3 regions of the Bradyrhizobium arachidis genome follow, and region 2 is predicted to be linked to each of the others. Evidence: riboswitches for the same ligand, from Rfam matches in the RefSeq annotation. Region 2 holds a riboswitch; each other region holds the start of a gene.
What was found. Region 2 has a riboswitch for cobalamin ahead of WN72_RS16405 (TonB-dependent receptor). Riboswitches for the same ligand answer to the same signal wherever they lie in the genome.

Region 1 (5,007 bases), 1.3 Mb from region 2:
CGTGCGTTTGCGCCAGAAGATGTGGAACGGCAAACTGCGTGGCTTCGTCGTATACGCACCGCACGAGGGGTATGCCGCCCGCGTGTTCGGACGATCGCGAGCACGATCCTGTTGCCATTCGGCACGAGGCGTCAATCCGCATCATGGCTGCCCCATCGCGGCACTCGGGCAGGCCGCTCTGGTGCGGTTTAGCCGACTCAAGCTACAATCGTTCTCAACGACCTCACTACACAATGGGAATCAAATGGCTGCAGCTCCACGGGAATTGCCGGTCTCTTCTTACGCACTTGAAGTGGATGGCCGACTCAGAGCTGAATTCGCAACCAAAGACGGCGCCAGGGCAGGCGGAGCAGAACTAAAGAAGCGTTTTCCCATGCTTCAAATCCGGATCTATGACGCGCAGACGAATGCGCGCGAGGAAATTTAGCGCCGAGTCAGTCGTTCCTCGATGCCTCGCGCGCGGCTCCGGGACTCGTCGCCGGTGGCACTCGGAAAAGGGCCGGTGTTCGAGGGTATGCCGACACTGCCCCATTACCCTCTTAATGGGTTTCGTCGCAGCACTCGACCGTGCCGGCTCGGCGTTGGCATGCTCACCAGTTGGTGGCGCGATGCGCGGCGTGCACGCCGGATCGGACTTGGGCCCGAGGCATCTCCAGGCCCGGTCGCTTGAAGAGTGGCATGGAGTGCTGGTTCCTCGCAGATCGGTGTTCTCTCACTGCGTCGGGTGCGCTGGGAGCAAAATCTCGCCAACTGATACGCGCCGCTGAGCTCGACTGTCGCGGAGAGGCTCGAGTAATCGTGCTGCCCGATTTTTGCCTGATGAACTAAAGGCTGCGGGGAAAGGCTCGCGACGGTTGCTAAGGCGTAAGCACCGACACTTTAGCGCTGATATGTCTTGCAGTTACTCTGAGGCGGTCGGCGGTAAAGGAGCTGCGGCGCGATCTTGCTCCGCGCGACCATTAAACCGAGGGCTTTCGCTCCTTCTTACTCTTCCCGTTCCTTGGGCTCCATCCGAGCGAACCAGGAGCCAGGAGGAAAGGCCGCGATACGCTTGGCAAAGGAGGATTGCGGCTCCCAATCTTGCCCTTCGCTCTTCTCGAAAGTGATGACCCCGTTATGGGTGTAAAAACGGGGCCCTGGGATATTACAGTTCACTAAAAGCAAAACGCGCCACAGATCACCTTTTTCGGTCGGCTTGTCCTTCTGCTTCGGCAAGTAGTCCACTCCAACAGGCTCAACGATAGTGCAGCGGCCCTGCCGCAGGAGATCGCCGAGCCGGCCCTGCGTGGTCGTCACGAAGTTGAAGTTGCTCGGATCATGCAGAAAGCGAAGATTTGCGTCCCTTTCGCCATCCTTGACTTCACTGGCGATCAACCCGAGCGCCAGGGCGTGCCAGCCCAATTCGATCGGCTTTGCATAGGTCGACGCAAGTTGAAACGTGCCGTCGAGCGCGATCCTCCAGGTGATAACGTACTGTTCGTCTAATACATCATCCGCGTGCCTGGTCCACGAAACGAAAACATAGTCGTTTCCGTCAAGTTCGGCGACGCCCCACATTCGAGGGACGAACCGTGCAACTTTCGAGACGTTGGAGATAATTTGTTCTATTGTCTCACCGTCTTGCGCTCGCCACGTTGACTTGAATCTTTCGATATGGGGGCTCTCGATAGCGCGAGCACGGTCGCCAGTCGCAGCCAGCCCGGCCAGACAGATCAGGGATCGACCGAGACAAAACAATAACGCGCGTCTTCCAGACACTTTTCTCATGACTGTTGGCCTATCTGGTTTCATCCACACGTCATTGCAGAGCGGGCAACTTCAGCCTGTTATGCGCGAGCGCAAGAAGTTAGCGGCGACGCGACGGGGGACCGATGGTGTCCCGTGCGAGCAGGCGCTCTATCACGCGCCGCTAACTTCGTTGCCGGCGACAGCCTCAAGTTGCTGTGCTAGACATGCCCAGCAGGAGGAGACTGGGCATGCCGAAGACTTGCATTCCTCGTGCCAGGTTAATAGACGGCAATTCGCACCGCTTCTATGTCCTCTTTGTCGGCTTTCCGACGTGCGGGCGTCTCGATGTTTCCGTTCAGCGCGGCTTATGCCACGCGCCGAATGTTCGGTGGGCGCAGCTGAACGCCTCGACCAAGTTCCTGATGAGAATTGGGAGCACGTTTGCCGCCACAGAACTGTTTGGCTCGCTATCGTTACCGGAGTGTCAGCTTTCGACCTCTGGCATGCCTCTGGGTACTCGCGGCCGAGAGGCCAGAGCGCGTTTGACGCTTCTTTCGCGACAACCGGCACTCGCGCCGAGCATTTGGAGTCTGGCTGGCACTGCAAATCAACGTGCCGGTCAGGTATGTTGCTGACTTTGCCACGTGTCTTAGGCCTATGCAGCACGGATCCAGCTGGTCGAGAGGGCAGCTGGATGGCGGACGCGCTCGAAGAACCTGCTGGGAAGCCTGGGACACGCATCAAATGCGTTCTGCTCTAGGCAGCAGTCCCGACCGCGGAAGCCGCTTTATCCCTTCCACCGAACTGGCGTGCGGCCAGAGGGCAGCTGCGATGGTCATCACAATATCGCTGACTGCAGAGCGCATCTACATCGACTCAGCGATAAGGATGCGCGGTCATTCGCGTAGCGGATGTCGCAGCACCAGCTTGCGACATAATCTGAGAGGTTGACGGAAGACTTGTCTTGCCGATAATCCAAGTCGTCGAGGTTCTCCGGTCCCACTTGATCCGGAGCTAAGAGGGAAGCCGGTGACAATGCCGGCGCTGCCCCCGCAACTGTGAGCGGCAAGCCGCTGTCCAACGATGTCACTGAAGCCTGCGCGGCTTCGGGAAGGCCGGACAGAAGCGATGACCTGCGAGCCAGGAGACCTGCCCCGACAATTATTCGTCCACGGGCGGGGTGTCCCGGTGGTGCGCCAAGCAGCCGTCGCACCGCGCGACTTCCCCTGCCTGCGTCCGCCACGGCCTTTGCCCCCAATATGGGGTTAACGCTATGTCTCTTCTCTCCCTTCCGGTTGCCACGCTTGGAACGCCACGCATCGGTCCAAGGCGCGAGCTCAAACTCGCTCTTGAAAGCTATTGGGCGGGAAAACGCAGCGAACTGCAGTTGCTCGAGGACGCAGCTGGCCTGCGTGCCGCAAACTGGGCTCGTCAGAAATCTATCGGCGTCACCGTCATTCCATCGAACGATTTCTCGCTGTATGATCAGGTGCTCGACACAAGTGTCATGGTTGGCGCCATCCCAGAGATCTACGCTTCGAACGCCGAATCCGTTTCGCTGAAGACGTACTTCGCCATGGCCCGGGGATCACAATGCGGCGATCAGGATGCGAGTTGCGGTCGCGGACCGCGCGGATTTGGCGCACCCGCTCAGGAGATGACCAAGTGGTTCGATACCAACTACCACTACATGGTCCCCGAGTTTCGCAGAGGGCAGACTTTCAGGCTATGCTCTCGCAAGCCGATCGAGGAGTATGAGGAAGCCAAGGCCCTTGGCTTTCAGACCCGTCCTGTCCTGATCGGGCCGGTCACATTCCTAAAGCTCGGCAAGAGTCTCGATCCTGCGTTCCAGCCACTCTCACTGCTGGATGAACTGATACCGATCTATATCGAGGTTCTGCAGGAATTGGCCAAACGTGGGGCAAATTGGGTTCAGTTCGACGAGCCCTGCCTGGTTCTTGATCTGGATGAGAGGGCGCGGCAATCTTTGCGACATGCCTATGATCGGCTCGCCAAGGAGGTGCCGGCCATCAAGATCTTAGTTGCCAGCTATTTCGGCGACCTCGGGGACAATCTGAACACCGCGTTGAGCCTGCCAGTTGCCGGACTACACCTCGACCTAGTTCGAGCGCCACAGTTGTTGGACCAGATCATCGCTGGCGGCCGAGGTGATCTCGTCATGTCGCTCGGTGTCGTCGACGGCCGGAATGTATGGCGGTCGAATTTGTCATCGCTGCGCCAGCGGCTCGAACCCGCGATTGCGAAGCTCGGCAAGGACCGTGTACAGATTGCCCCATCCTGCTCGCTGCTTCATGTACCGGTCGATGTTGAACTTGAAACCGGGCTCGCTTCCGACGTCAAGAGCTGGCTTGCTTTCGCGGTCCAGAAGATGCGGGAGCTTGCGATCCTGGCGCGGGCACTCGCAGGCGACCAGAATGTTGCGCCAGCTCTTGCCGAGTCGGAATGTGCCGCGACTGTTCGCCGGACTTCGCCGAAAATCCGTGATGCCAATGTCGCTGTCCGGATGAAAGCGATCGATCAGACCATGCGTCGACGCGGGAGCCCATTTGCCCGTCGTGCCGAGATCCAAAGCAATCGTTTCGGACTACCGGCTTTTCCTACCACGACCATCGGATCGTTTCCGCAGACCACAGAGGTCCGGAATGCCCGTGCGGCGCATGCGCGAGGCGCGATAAGTGACGAGCAATACGACAGGTTCCTCAAGGAGGAGACTGCGCGCGCCGTACGTTGGCAGGAGGACATCGGTCTCGACGTCCTCGTGCACGGCGAGTTCGAGCGCAATGACATGGTGCAGTACTTCGGCGAGCACCTCGCCGGCTTCGCATTTACCAGGAGCGGATGGGTGCAGTCGTACGGCTCGCGCTGCGTCAGGCCGCCGATCCTGTTTGGCGATGTGGTGCGGCCGAAGCCTATCACCGTGGACTGGTGGCGCTACGCGCAATCACTAACGAGGAAGCCGATGAAGGCTATGTTGACCGGACCGGTGACGATTTTGAACTGGTCCTTTGTCCGCGATGATATTCCCAATAGCGAGGTCTGTCGCCAGATTGCGCTCGCGATCCGAGACGAAGTCCGCGATCTCGAGAATGCTGGTGCGACAATGATCCAGATCGACGAAGCCGCACTGCGCGAAGGAATGCCGTTGCGTCGATCGGAGTGGACGGCCTATCTCGACTGGGCCGTGGATTGCTTCAGCATCTGCTCATCGGGCGTCGCCGATGAAACGCAAATTCATACACATATGTGCTACTCGGAGTT
Region 2 (5,007 bases):
CTGGTAACGCGCTTCGTCGATGCCGACGTCCTCGACGGGACCGTAGAGGCCGAAGCCGGCGTTGTTGACGAGCACATCGACGCCATCCACCTCGCGCAGGATGGCATCGACCGTCGCCTGGATGTCGGACTCGCTCGAAATGTCCATTCTCAGGGACCTCGCCCCGAGCTTGACGAGATCATCCATCTTGTCGACGTGCCGCGCGGCGACGAAGACCTGGAATCCGTCCTTGATAAGACGCCTTGCGATTTCCTTGCCCATGCCGGAGGACGCTCCGGTGACGAGCGCCGTTCTCTTCGACTTGTCGAACATTTCAACCTCTCTTCGTTCCTGCCCTTATCCTGCGGCCTCCGTGGCAGGAATTGACTGACCAAGCACGCCAACAGACTTGCACAACACGCCAATCCTGACGACCGATTTGAGCCGCCGTATTCCCAAGAAAAAGCGCGGTACCCGCGACCGCGCTTTGGCAAGACAGTTCGGGGCTGGCGGAAATCCGTTCACCCGCGAGCGCGGTGGAATGTGCGGGTTTGTCCCATCGCCGGCAGCCCGAGATAGCCTCGGAGGTGCATCTTGCCGTCCTTGACGGTGGCCTTGCAGTTGTAGGTGCGGCCGGACGAGGCGTCATAGATCGTGCCGCCGCCCCACTCGCCATCCTCCCAGCGCAAGCCGGCGATGAAGACAATGTTCTTCAGCGACCGCGCACGCAGCGCGGGATCGGGGTTCTTGGCGTCCTTCTTGAAGGTCACGTTGTCCGCCTCCACGATCTCGTTGCCGTAGAGCATGCGCGCCTGGAATTCCGTTCCGCTCCTGAACATGTCGAGCTTCACCGTGCCGTCGTCCGCCTCCCATGTCCCGACGATCGCATCGGGGACTGGCACCTCGCCGTGCGCCATCGAAATCTGTCCGATGTTCACGGCTGCCATCAGCAGGAAGATGGCGGATCGACGGGAGTGAAGCGACGTTTGCATGGTGCGTTCCTTGGTTTGCGGTTGGGCGAGCGATCGAGGCGCTCGCAGGTCTCGCAAATGTCTCTAGATTTCGGGAACAGCGTTTGCAGCGGCAGAAGGCGCCAGCGGAATTGCGCGGTGCGCCAATCGATGCCGGCGCGGATTTGGATGGTCGGGCAAAACAGCCACACATGGCCATTATCGAAGGTCGGGCCAATCGACGGGTCCCCTTCGGATATTGACGGCTTCATCGCCAGCTGCCAGTTTCATGATCGGTAGTGTCCGCAAGGACTATTCAAGGGAATGCGGTGCGTCCGTCTCGACGGACAATTCCGCGGCTGCCCCCGCAACTGTAGGCGGATAGCCGACGACCAAACGAACCACTGGAGCCCCGTTCGGGCCTCTGGGAAGGCGGTCGAAGGCGATGACCCGCGAGCCAGGAAACCTGCTGCCAGCCATGAGTCACGCGCGAACGCATTGGGCGGGGTGCCCCGATGTCGGACAAGTAGCCGCTGCATCTGCCGCCTGGGGCGAAGGTAGATGACTAAGGCAACCGCGGTGACAGTTTATTTGCGTCGCCGCAGAGCGTTGTCGTGCAAACTCTTCATTCTCGTGCCGGCGTTGCGCCAGGCTATTCACGTGTTTTCCTGATCTCCCTGCTCTCTTCCGTGTCGCTGTCGGCGGCTGCGATCGCGCAGAGCGTGGACCGTGACAAGCCGCCCGTGGAGATCGGTCCAGTGACTGTCTCCCCGTCCACACCGAGGACGGCGCCTGCAATCAGCCCGGGCAACCAAAAGCCTCGGACCGCCCGCCGGGCCACGGGGCGAAGACCGACAGCACCGATCGCTGCAAGGCCCACCAACCCGCCCGCCGGCGACACGACACCGTTGAACACCGCCGCCGTCGCCGGGGTCTCCTCTCGCCTCGGCATTTCGGCCCGGGAGACGCCGGCGACCGTCGAGGTCATCAGCCAGCAGACCATGCAGGACCTGGGCATCCGGACCACCACCGACGTCGCAAAGGCGGCAGTCGGCGTGACTGGCGGCGATGCGCCCGGGGCACCCGCGATCTTCTCGATGCGCGGCTTTTCCGGCGATCAGCTCAACACCCTCTACAACGGCATTCCGATCGGGCCGTCGACCATGACCGGCCGTCCCATGGATGTCGCGGGCCTGCAACAGGTCGAGATCATCAAGGGACCGGACTCGCTGGTGGCAGGTCTTGGCGCAACCGGCGGCGCCGTCAACTACGTGACCAAAGCGCCGCATACCGGTCCGATCGTCAACGAAGCCTTCACCTCCTACGATTCCTTCAACGGCTATCGCGCCGGTTATGGTTCGGGCGGCTCTACGCTGATCGATGGCCTCGACTACCGCTTCGACATCAGCCATTTCAACGACAAGAGCTTCATCGAGGACAGCTACTCCAGGCTCAGCAATGTCTCGGGCCAGCTGAACTATCGCGTCAACGATAGCCTGAAGGTCTGGGGCGCAGCCGAATACAGGCAGGACAAGGACCGCTTCTACTGGGGCACGCCGATCGTACCGGCGAACGGGCCGGGCATCGTGCCGACGAATGGCATCGTCTCGGGGGTCTGGAGCAACTATTACCTCGGCGGCGGCACGCCAGTCCCGCCGACGATCGACGCGCGTACGCTGACCACGAGTTACAACGTGCTCGACAATCACAGCGGCGCCAGTGAGCTCTGGCTGCGCAGCGGCTTCCAATGGGACATCACCAACAGCATCTCGCTGCGCAGCCAAGTCTACGGCTATGACGCGCACCGGCACTGGTTCAACAACGAGATCTCGTCGTTCGACCAGACTGTCGGCAACTTCGCCGGCGCGCAGAGCATCTATCGCGAGCGCCTGGCGCTGGATCACGCGCAGCGGCTCTACGGCAACATCACCGACCTCACCGTCAATTCCAGCATTGGCGGAATGGACAACCGCTTCGTCGCGACCGTGGCGGCGAGCAACAACCAGTTCAACGTCTCGCAGGACACGCTGTTCTTCAACGACTACGTCGACCTGCTCAATCCCGACCGCGGGCTCTACGGCCCTCGCAGCGACGAGAAGATCTACACCCGCGTCAACACCGCCTCGTTGTCGTTCGAGGACCGGCTCAAGCTGACCTCGACCTTCGCGTTGATCGGCGGCATCCGGTTCGAGGACATCAAGCTGGACCGGACCCGCTTCTTCCCCGACGGCACGCTGGAGTCCGCGAAGGGGTATCCCTTCTCGACGACGTTCAATCCCGTCACCGGCCGCGTCGGCTACACCTGGGACATCACCCCGGGCGTGATGCTGTACAGCCAATACGCGACCGCGGCAGACCCGACGGTGGCCAACATCTTCATCCTCGCACCGTCCGTGCCGCTCCTGCTGACGACGTCGCGCACCTACGAGACCGGCGTCAAGGTGCTATCGGCCGACAAGCGGGCCGAGGCCACGTTCTCGGCCTTCGACATCCAGCGCAAGAACGTCTACGTCCCGGAGAGCGGCATCGTCTTCAACATCGCCGGCAAGATCGAATCCAAGGGCATCGAGATTGCGGCGGCGATCAACCCGATCGCCGGCCTGAAACTGTGGGGCAACGTCGCCTTCGTGCAGTCGCGCTTCATCGATTTCAATTATGTCGATGGCAATGGCGTATTCCAGTCCTATTCAGGCAAGACGCCGCCCAACGTGCCGAACTTCATCGCCAATGCCGGCGCCTCGTACCGGTTCGACACGACGCTGCCGGTCGAGATCGGGGGCCTGATGCGTCACGTCGGCGACCGCTTCAACTTCCAGGACAATCTGCTCGTCATGAATGCCTACACCACGTTCGATGCGTTCGCGTTCGTCGACATCCCGAAAACATACTTCCCGGGGGTGGACCGGACGCGGATTTCATTCCGGGTCAGGAATTTGACGAACAAGCTCTACGCGGCCTGGGGCGACCCGGGTTACACCGACCAGATCGTCCTCGGCGCGCCGCGCAGCTATGAGGTGGCGGCTTCGTTTCGATGGTGAGGAAGCTGAGGCAACATCGTGGATGAGAACCATCAGGATCTCATTGCCACCGCAGCGCCAACCCATTCCTAATGAATAATCTGGCCGAGGAACGCCCTCGCCCGCTCCGTCTCCGGCGCACGGAAGAAGGTTTCCGGATCGGCCTCCTCGACGATGGAGCCGCGATCCATGAACACCACGCGGTCGGCGACCTCGCGGGCAAAGCCCATCTCGTGGGTGACGCAGACCATGGTCATGCCGTCGCGCGCGAGCTCCACCATGGTCTCCAGCACCTCCTTGACCATCTCCGGGTCGAGCGCGGAGGTCGGCTCGTCGAACAGCATGATCTTCGGCTGCATGCACAGCGCACGCGCGATGGCGACGCGCTGCTGCTGGCCGCCGGACAGCTGCCCCGGATATTTGTGCGCCTGGTCGTGGATGCGCACCTTGCGCAGGAAGCCGAGCGCACGCTCCTGCGCTTCCGCGCGGGACAGGCCGCGCACCTTGATCGGCGCCAGCATGCAGTTCTCGACCACCGAAAGATGCGGAAACAGGTTGAAGCTCTGGAACACCATGCCCACTTCGCGGCGGACGCTGTTGACGTCGCTCATCCGGTCGGTCAGCTCGACGCCGTCGACGACGATGCGGCCGCCGTCATGCTTCTCGATATGATTGATGCAGCGGATCAGCGTCGACTTGCCCGAGCCCGAAGGACCGCAAAGCACGATCTTCTCGCCCGCAGCGACATTCAGGTTGACGTCGCTCAGGGCCGTGAAGGCGCCGAACCGCTTCACCAGATTCTCGACGGTGACGATGGAAGCGGACCGATTGGCCTCGTTCCCGTTCATCTGCTGAAGCATTTGCTCCCTCCGAAGGTTTCGCTTGTCTATCGGCGCATTCCCGCAATCGCATAGCGCTTGCGCAAGGATGCCACGCATTGCGATGCCACAGAGCTGATCGCGAGGTAGACCACCGTGATGACCAGATACATCTCGACGAGACGGCCGTTGAGCTGCGCGAGCTTGGAGGCTGCGCCGAGCAGATCGGTGAGCGACAGCACG
Region 3 (5,007 bases), 210 kb from region 2:
CGGTTGCGGCGATCCCGATCAGCTCACGCGCGCTGCGATCACTGCCATCAACGCCGCCGATCTCATCCTGATCCCGCGCAAGGGCACCGCAAAGTCCGATCTCGCCGATCTCAGGCGCACGATCTGCGCCGATGTGCTCACGAGCGACAGGACGCGCATTGCCGAGTTCGATCTTCCCGTGCGCGATGCGGATGAAGCCGATTACCGCAAGGGCGTGGACGATTGGCATGATGCGGTCGCCGCGACGTGGTCGCAGACGATCGCAGATCATCTTGGCGGTGAGGGCAAGATTGCGCTGCTGATCTGGGGCGATCCCTCGCTCTACGATTCCTCGCTGCGCATCGCGCGCCGGCTCAAGCCCTTGCCCAAGATCGAGGTCGTACCGGGCATCACCTCGATCCAGGCGCTGTGCGCGGCGCATGCATTGCCGCTCAACGAGATCGGCGAGCCTTTCCTTGTGACCACGGGACGCCGCCTGCGCGAAGGCGGCTGGCCACAAGGCGTCGATACCGTGGTGGTGATGCTCGACGGCGGCACCGCGTTCCAGTCGCTCGATCCGGCGGGGCTTCACATCTATTGGGGCGCCTATCTCGGCATGCAAGATCAGATCATCCACTCAGGCGCGCTGGCCGAGGTTGGTCCGCGCATCGTCGCCGCGCGGCAGGAAGCGCGCGAGCGGCATGGCTGGATCATGGACAGCTACATTCTCAAGCGCGGGCGTTAAGCGAGGCAGCATGTTACCCGAATGGGTCTACCAAAAGTGCCCCGAGATCTCCGCGGCCCATCGCGAAGCGGCGATTGCGCGTCAGGCGCAACTGACGAAACCGACCGGCGCGCTCGGTCGGCTCGAGCAGCTCGCGATCGAGCTTGCGGGCCTGCAAGCGACTGAGCAGCCGCGCGCCGCCCGCGTGCCCGTCATCGTTTTTGCCGGCGATCACGGCATCGTCGCGCAGGGCGTGTCGGCCTATCCGCAAGCCGTGACCATCGCGATGATGGCGAATTTTGCCTCCGGCGGCGCGGCGATCTCGGTGCTGGCGCGTGAACTGGGTTCGACCCTGGAAGTGGTCGACGCGGGCACGCTGGCGCAGGAGGAGATGGCGGGCGTCGTCACCGACAAGCCGCGCAGCGGCACGCGCGATTTCAGCACCGAGGCTGCGCTCATGCCTGCCGAGCTGGCCTTCGCATTCGAAACCGGCCAGCGCGCGGTGGCACGCGCGGAGGCCACCAACCCCGATCTCCTGATCTTCGGCGAGATGGGCATCGGCAACACCACTGCGTCCGCGGCGATCGCCGCGAGCCTGCTCGGCGTCGGCGCCGACGAGATCGCGGGCAGCGGCACCGGTATCGATGCCGCCGGCCGCGCGCACAAGGCGCGCGTGATTGACGCCGCGATCGCACGCCATGGCGTTGCGGGCGCAGCGCCCGAAAAAATCCTGTGCGCCGTCGGCGGCCTCGAGATCGCGGCGATCTCAGGCGCGATCATCGCGGCTGCGCAGCGCCGCATTCCCGTATTGATCGACGGCTTCATCGTATCAGTCGCCGCACTTGCGGCAGCGCGGCTCAACCCGTCATGCCAGCCGTTCCTGTTGCCGTCGCATCAGTCGGCGGAGCAGGGGCATCGGCTGGTGCTGCGTGCATTGAACGTGCAGCCGCTGATCAGCCTCGATCTCCGGCTCGGCGAGGGATCAGGCGCCGCCATCGCGCTGCCACTGGTGCGGTCGGCCTGCGCGCTCCACAACGGCATGGCGACGTTCGCGCAGGCCAATGTGCCGGATCGGCCTAAAGCGCGATGAGATCATCGCGCTTTAGGTTGTTGTTTCAGCATGATCTTTTCGGAAAACCGCTGCGCACTTTTCCGGATCATGCTTTAGCTGATCCGCTGGTTGACGGAGACGACGCGCCAGCCGGTCGTGAGCCGGTCGATCCGGGTCAGCGACAGCGGATCGATGACGAAGCGCAAGGCTGCCTGAGGCGTGAGGTCGAGCGCGATGCAGAGCGCGGCGCGGATGGTGCCGGAATGGACGACGAGCGCGGCTGGGCCCGAGCCAATCCGTGACAGGCCGAGCCGGACGCGCGCGACCTGATCCTCAAAGCTCTCGCCGCCCGGCGGCTTTCCACGCGCTGGATCGCTCCAGAACTTCGCATAGGCCTCGCCGCCGGTCGCTGCGAGCTCGTCATGCCGATGGCCGGTCCAGTCGCCAAAATCCTGCTCGGTGAATTCGCTCACCAGCGTCGGCTCCAGCCCCAGCGCCCGCGCGGTCTCGACCGTGCGCCGCAATGGGCTGGCATAGCTCGCAGCATCCCGCGGCAGGCGCTGCCGCAGCGCCTCGAGTTGCGCGCGATCGCGGAGATCGGCCGGCGCGTCGGCGGCATGGATCGTGCCTTTGACGCCGTCGACGGGCGCATGCCGTATCAGCCAGAGGAAGGTCTCGCCTTCCATGCTCATCTCCAAGGAAATTGGGCGCTGTGGCAATAACGCCGCAGCTTGCACATTGACTCTGTCTTGGTCGTAATCCTAGATGCCTCTGACGGTTTCCCCGAGAGGGGATGAAAAGGGAATGCGGTGCGGGGACCTTGTCCCCAATGCCGTAGCTGCCCCCGCAACTGTAAGCGGTGAATCCTTCGTCAGAAGCCACTGGGTCCTCGGTCCCGGGAAGGCGACGAAGCGGTCACGACCCGCGAGCCAGGAGACCTGCCGTCAGCCGTGGTCACACGCGAAGATGTCGGTCGGGGAGTACAGACATTCGGCTTCATCGCACGGCTGAAAGCCTGATGATGGGACCTTGGTTCGCGGTGACGTGCCACTGACGTCACACCGAGGTCCAGGACCGTGTCTTCCATCCGTATCGTACGACCGCGCCGCTTTCTGCTTGCGTCGGCCGCACTCACATCCATTGTCGCCGTTGATATTCCCGCTGCGTCGGCGCAGCAGGCTCGCGAGCCGCTGCCGCCCGTGGAGGTGTCGCCCCCGCAATCCCGCAAGCAGGCCAAGCCGGCCGGCCGGGACGCGGCAAGCGCCCGCCGTACGGCTGTGCGACGGCCCTCGACCGCACCGGCCGCGCCAAAGCTGGCGGCGCCGAACGCTGCGGCACCGACGCCGCTCAACTCCAATGCGGTCGCGGAAAGCGCCTCGCGCCTCGGCCTGACCGTGCGGGAGATACCGGCGACCGTCGAGGTGATCTCGGCCGAGACCATGCGCGAGCAGGGCTATCGTACCGTGTCCGAGGCGGCGCAAGGAGCGGTCGGTGTCACCTCCGGCGACAATCCGGCCGAGCCCGCAGCTTTCTCGATGCGCGGCTTCACCAACAGCCAGATCAACACGCTCTACAACGGCATCAAGATCGGTCCGCAGAACATGACCTCGCGGATCACGGACACCGCCAATCTGGAAGCGGTGGAATTTTTGAAAGGCCCGGCCTCGCTGATGTCGGGCGAGGGCGCCGCCGGTGGCTCCATCAACTTCGTCACCAAGCAGCCGCACACCGGCCCGATCCGCAACGAGGCGGACTTCTCCTGGGACTCGCTAAACTCGTTCCGCGCCCATTACGGCTCGGGCGGCAGCACCAATGTCCAGGGCCTCGACTATCGCTTCGACATCAGCCGCTCCTCTCTCAACGGCTTCGCCGACGACACCAACACCAAAACGTTCGATGTGTCGGGCCAGCTCAACTACCGCATCTCCGACAGCCTCAAGGTCTGGGGCGCGATCGAGTATCGCGAGGACCGCGGCAAGGCTTATTGGGGCGCGCCGCTGGTGCCGATCGCCTTCAGCGGCTCGCATGCGACGAGCGGCATCGTTTCGGGCAATTACGTCTCCAACTACAACGGAACCAATCTCGGCGCGGTCACCATCGACGACCGCACCTTCAACACCAACTACAACGTCCTCGACAATCGCAACGTCGCCCAGGAAGTGTGGCTGCGCGGAGGCTTCGAGCTGAAGCTCGCGCCCGACCTGACACTGAAGAGCCAGGCCTATGGCTACGGCGCCGAGCGCACCTGGTTCAACAATGAGGTCGAGGCATTCAACTCCGTCTCGAACCTCGTCAATCGCGAGCGCTTTTACGTCGCGCACAGCCAGCGTTTGGTTGGCAACATCACCGATCTGATCTGGGACACGAACATCGCTGGCTTCGATAACCGCTTGGTCACGACACTGTCGTCAAGCTATCTGGATTTTGTCAGGCCTGGTGCTGCGAACTTTCCGGGCGACTCCGTTTCGCTGGTCGATCCCGCTCGCGGCTATTACGGCCTGCTCACGATCCAGCAGCAGACCGCGCGCATCGACAACGAGGCGCTGTCATTCGAGGACCGGCTGAAGCTGACGCGCAGCTTTGCGCTGGTCGGCGGCCTCCGCGTCGAGCACATTGGACTCGATCGCAACTCGACCGACGTCAACGGCCTGGTGAAGGCGGGTTTCCCGTTCACCAAGGACTGGGTCCCGACGACAGGCCGCATCGGCTACACATGGGAGGCCGTACCCGGCCTGACCTTCTTCAGCCAGTACGCCACCGGCGCCGACGTCTCCGCCAACAACATCTTCCTGCTTGGTCCGACCCAGAATCTGGATCTGACGACCGCGCGCACCTACGAGACCGGCGTCAAGCACCTGTTCTGGGACAACAGGGCGGAGTGGTCGTTCTCGGCCTACGATATCGTGCGCAAGAACGTCTATGCGGCAGCCGGCGGCCAGACGCTCAACAGTGCGGGACTGCAGGAATCGAAGGGCGTCGAGCTTGCAGCCGCGGTGCGCCCGATCGAGCCGCTGCGTCTGTGGGGCAATATTGCCTATGTCGATGCGCGCTACGCCGACTACAATTTTGCCGGGGGGTCGTTCTCCGGCAACACGCCGCCGAACGTGCCGCGCATCGTCGCCAATGCCGGCGCGTCGTACCGGTTCTTCACGCCCTGGCCAGTGGAGCTCGGCATCACCGGCCGTCACGTCGGCGACCGCTACAACACCGACGCCAATGTTGTGACGATGAAGGCCTATACCGTCGCCGACGT

Region 1: it holds a riboswitch for cobalamin, as region 2 does, so the genes downstream of both, metE (5-methyltetrahydropteroyltriglutamate--homocysteine S-methyltransferase) here and WN72_RS16405 (TonB-dependent receptor) in region 2, are expected to answer to the same signal.
Region 3: it holds a riboswitch for cobalamin, as region 2 does, so the genes downstream of both, WN72_RS17405 (TonB-dependent receptor) here and WN72_RS16405 (TonB-dependent receptor) in region 2, are expected to answer to the same signal.

What each region holds. Positions count from the first base shown of each region.
Region 1 covers NZ_CP030050.1:2,246,371-2,251,377, forward strand. The annotation lists gene WN72_RS10420 (nodulate formation efficiency C protein) at 985-1,767, opposite strand; cobalamin riboswitch at 2,698-2,899, shown strand; gene metE (5-methyltetrahydropteroyltriglutamate--homocysteine S-methyltransferase) at 3,002-5,007, shown strand, end outside.
Region 2 covers NZ_CP030050.1:3,556,830-3,561,836, reverse strand. The annotation lists gene WN72_RS16415 (oxidoreductase) at 1-312, opposite strand, end outside; gene WN72_RS16410 (DUF2147 domain-containing protein) at 501-971, opposite strand; cobalamin riboswitch at 1,210-1,417, shown strand; gene WN72_RS16405 (TonB-dependent receptor) at 1,544-3,967, shown strand; gene WN72_RS16400 (amino acid ABC transporter ATP-binding protein) at 4,036-4,806, opposite strand; gene WN72_RS16395 (amino acid ABC transporter permease) at 4,833-5,007, opposite strand, start outside.
Region 3 covers NZ_CP030050.1:3,766,092-3,771,098, forward strand. The annotation lists gene cobF (precorrin-6A synthase (deacetylating)) at 1-724, shown strand, start outside; gene cobT (nicotinate-nucleotide--dimethylbenzimidazole phosphoribosyltransferase) at 735-1,793, shown strand; gene WN72_RS17400 (histidine phosphatase family protein) at 1,868-2,440, opposite strand; cobalamin riboswitch at 2,513-2,714, shown strand; gene WN72_RS17405 (TonB-dependent receptor) at 2,831-5,007, shown strand, end outside.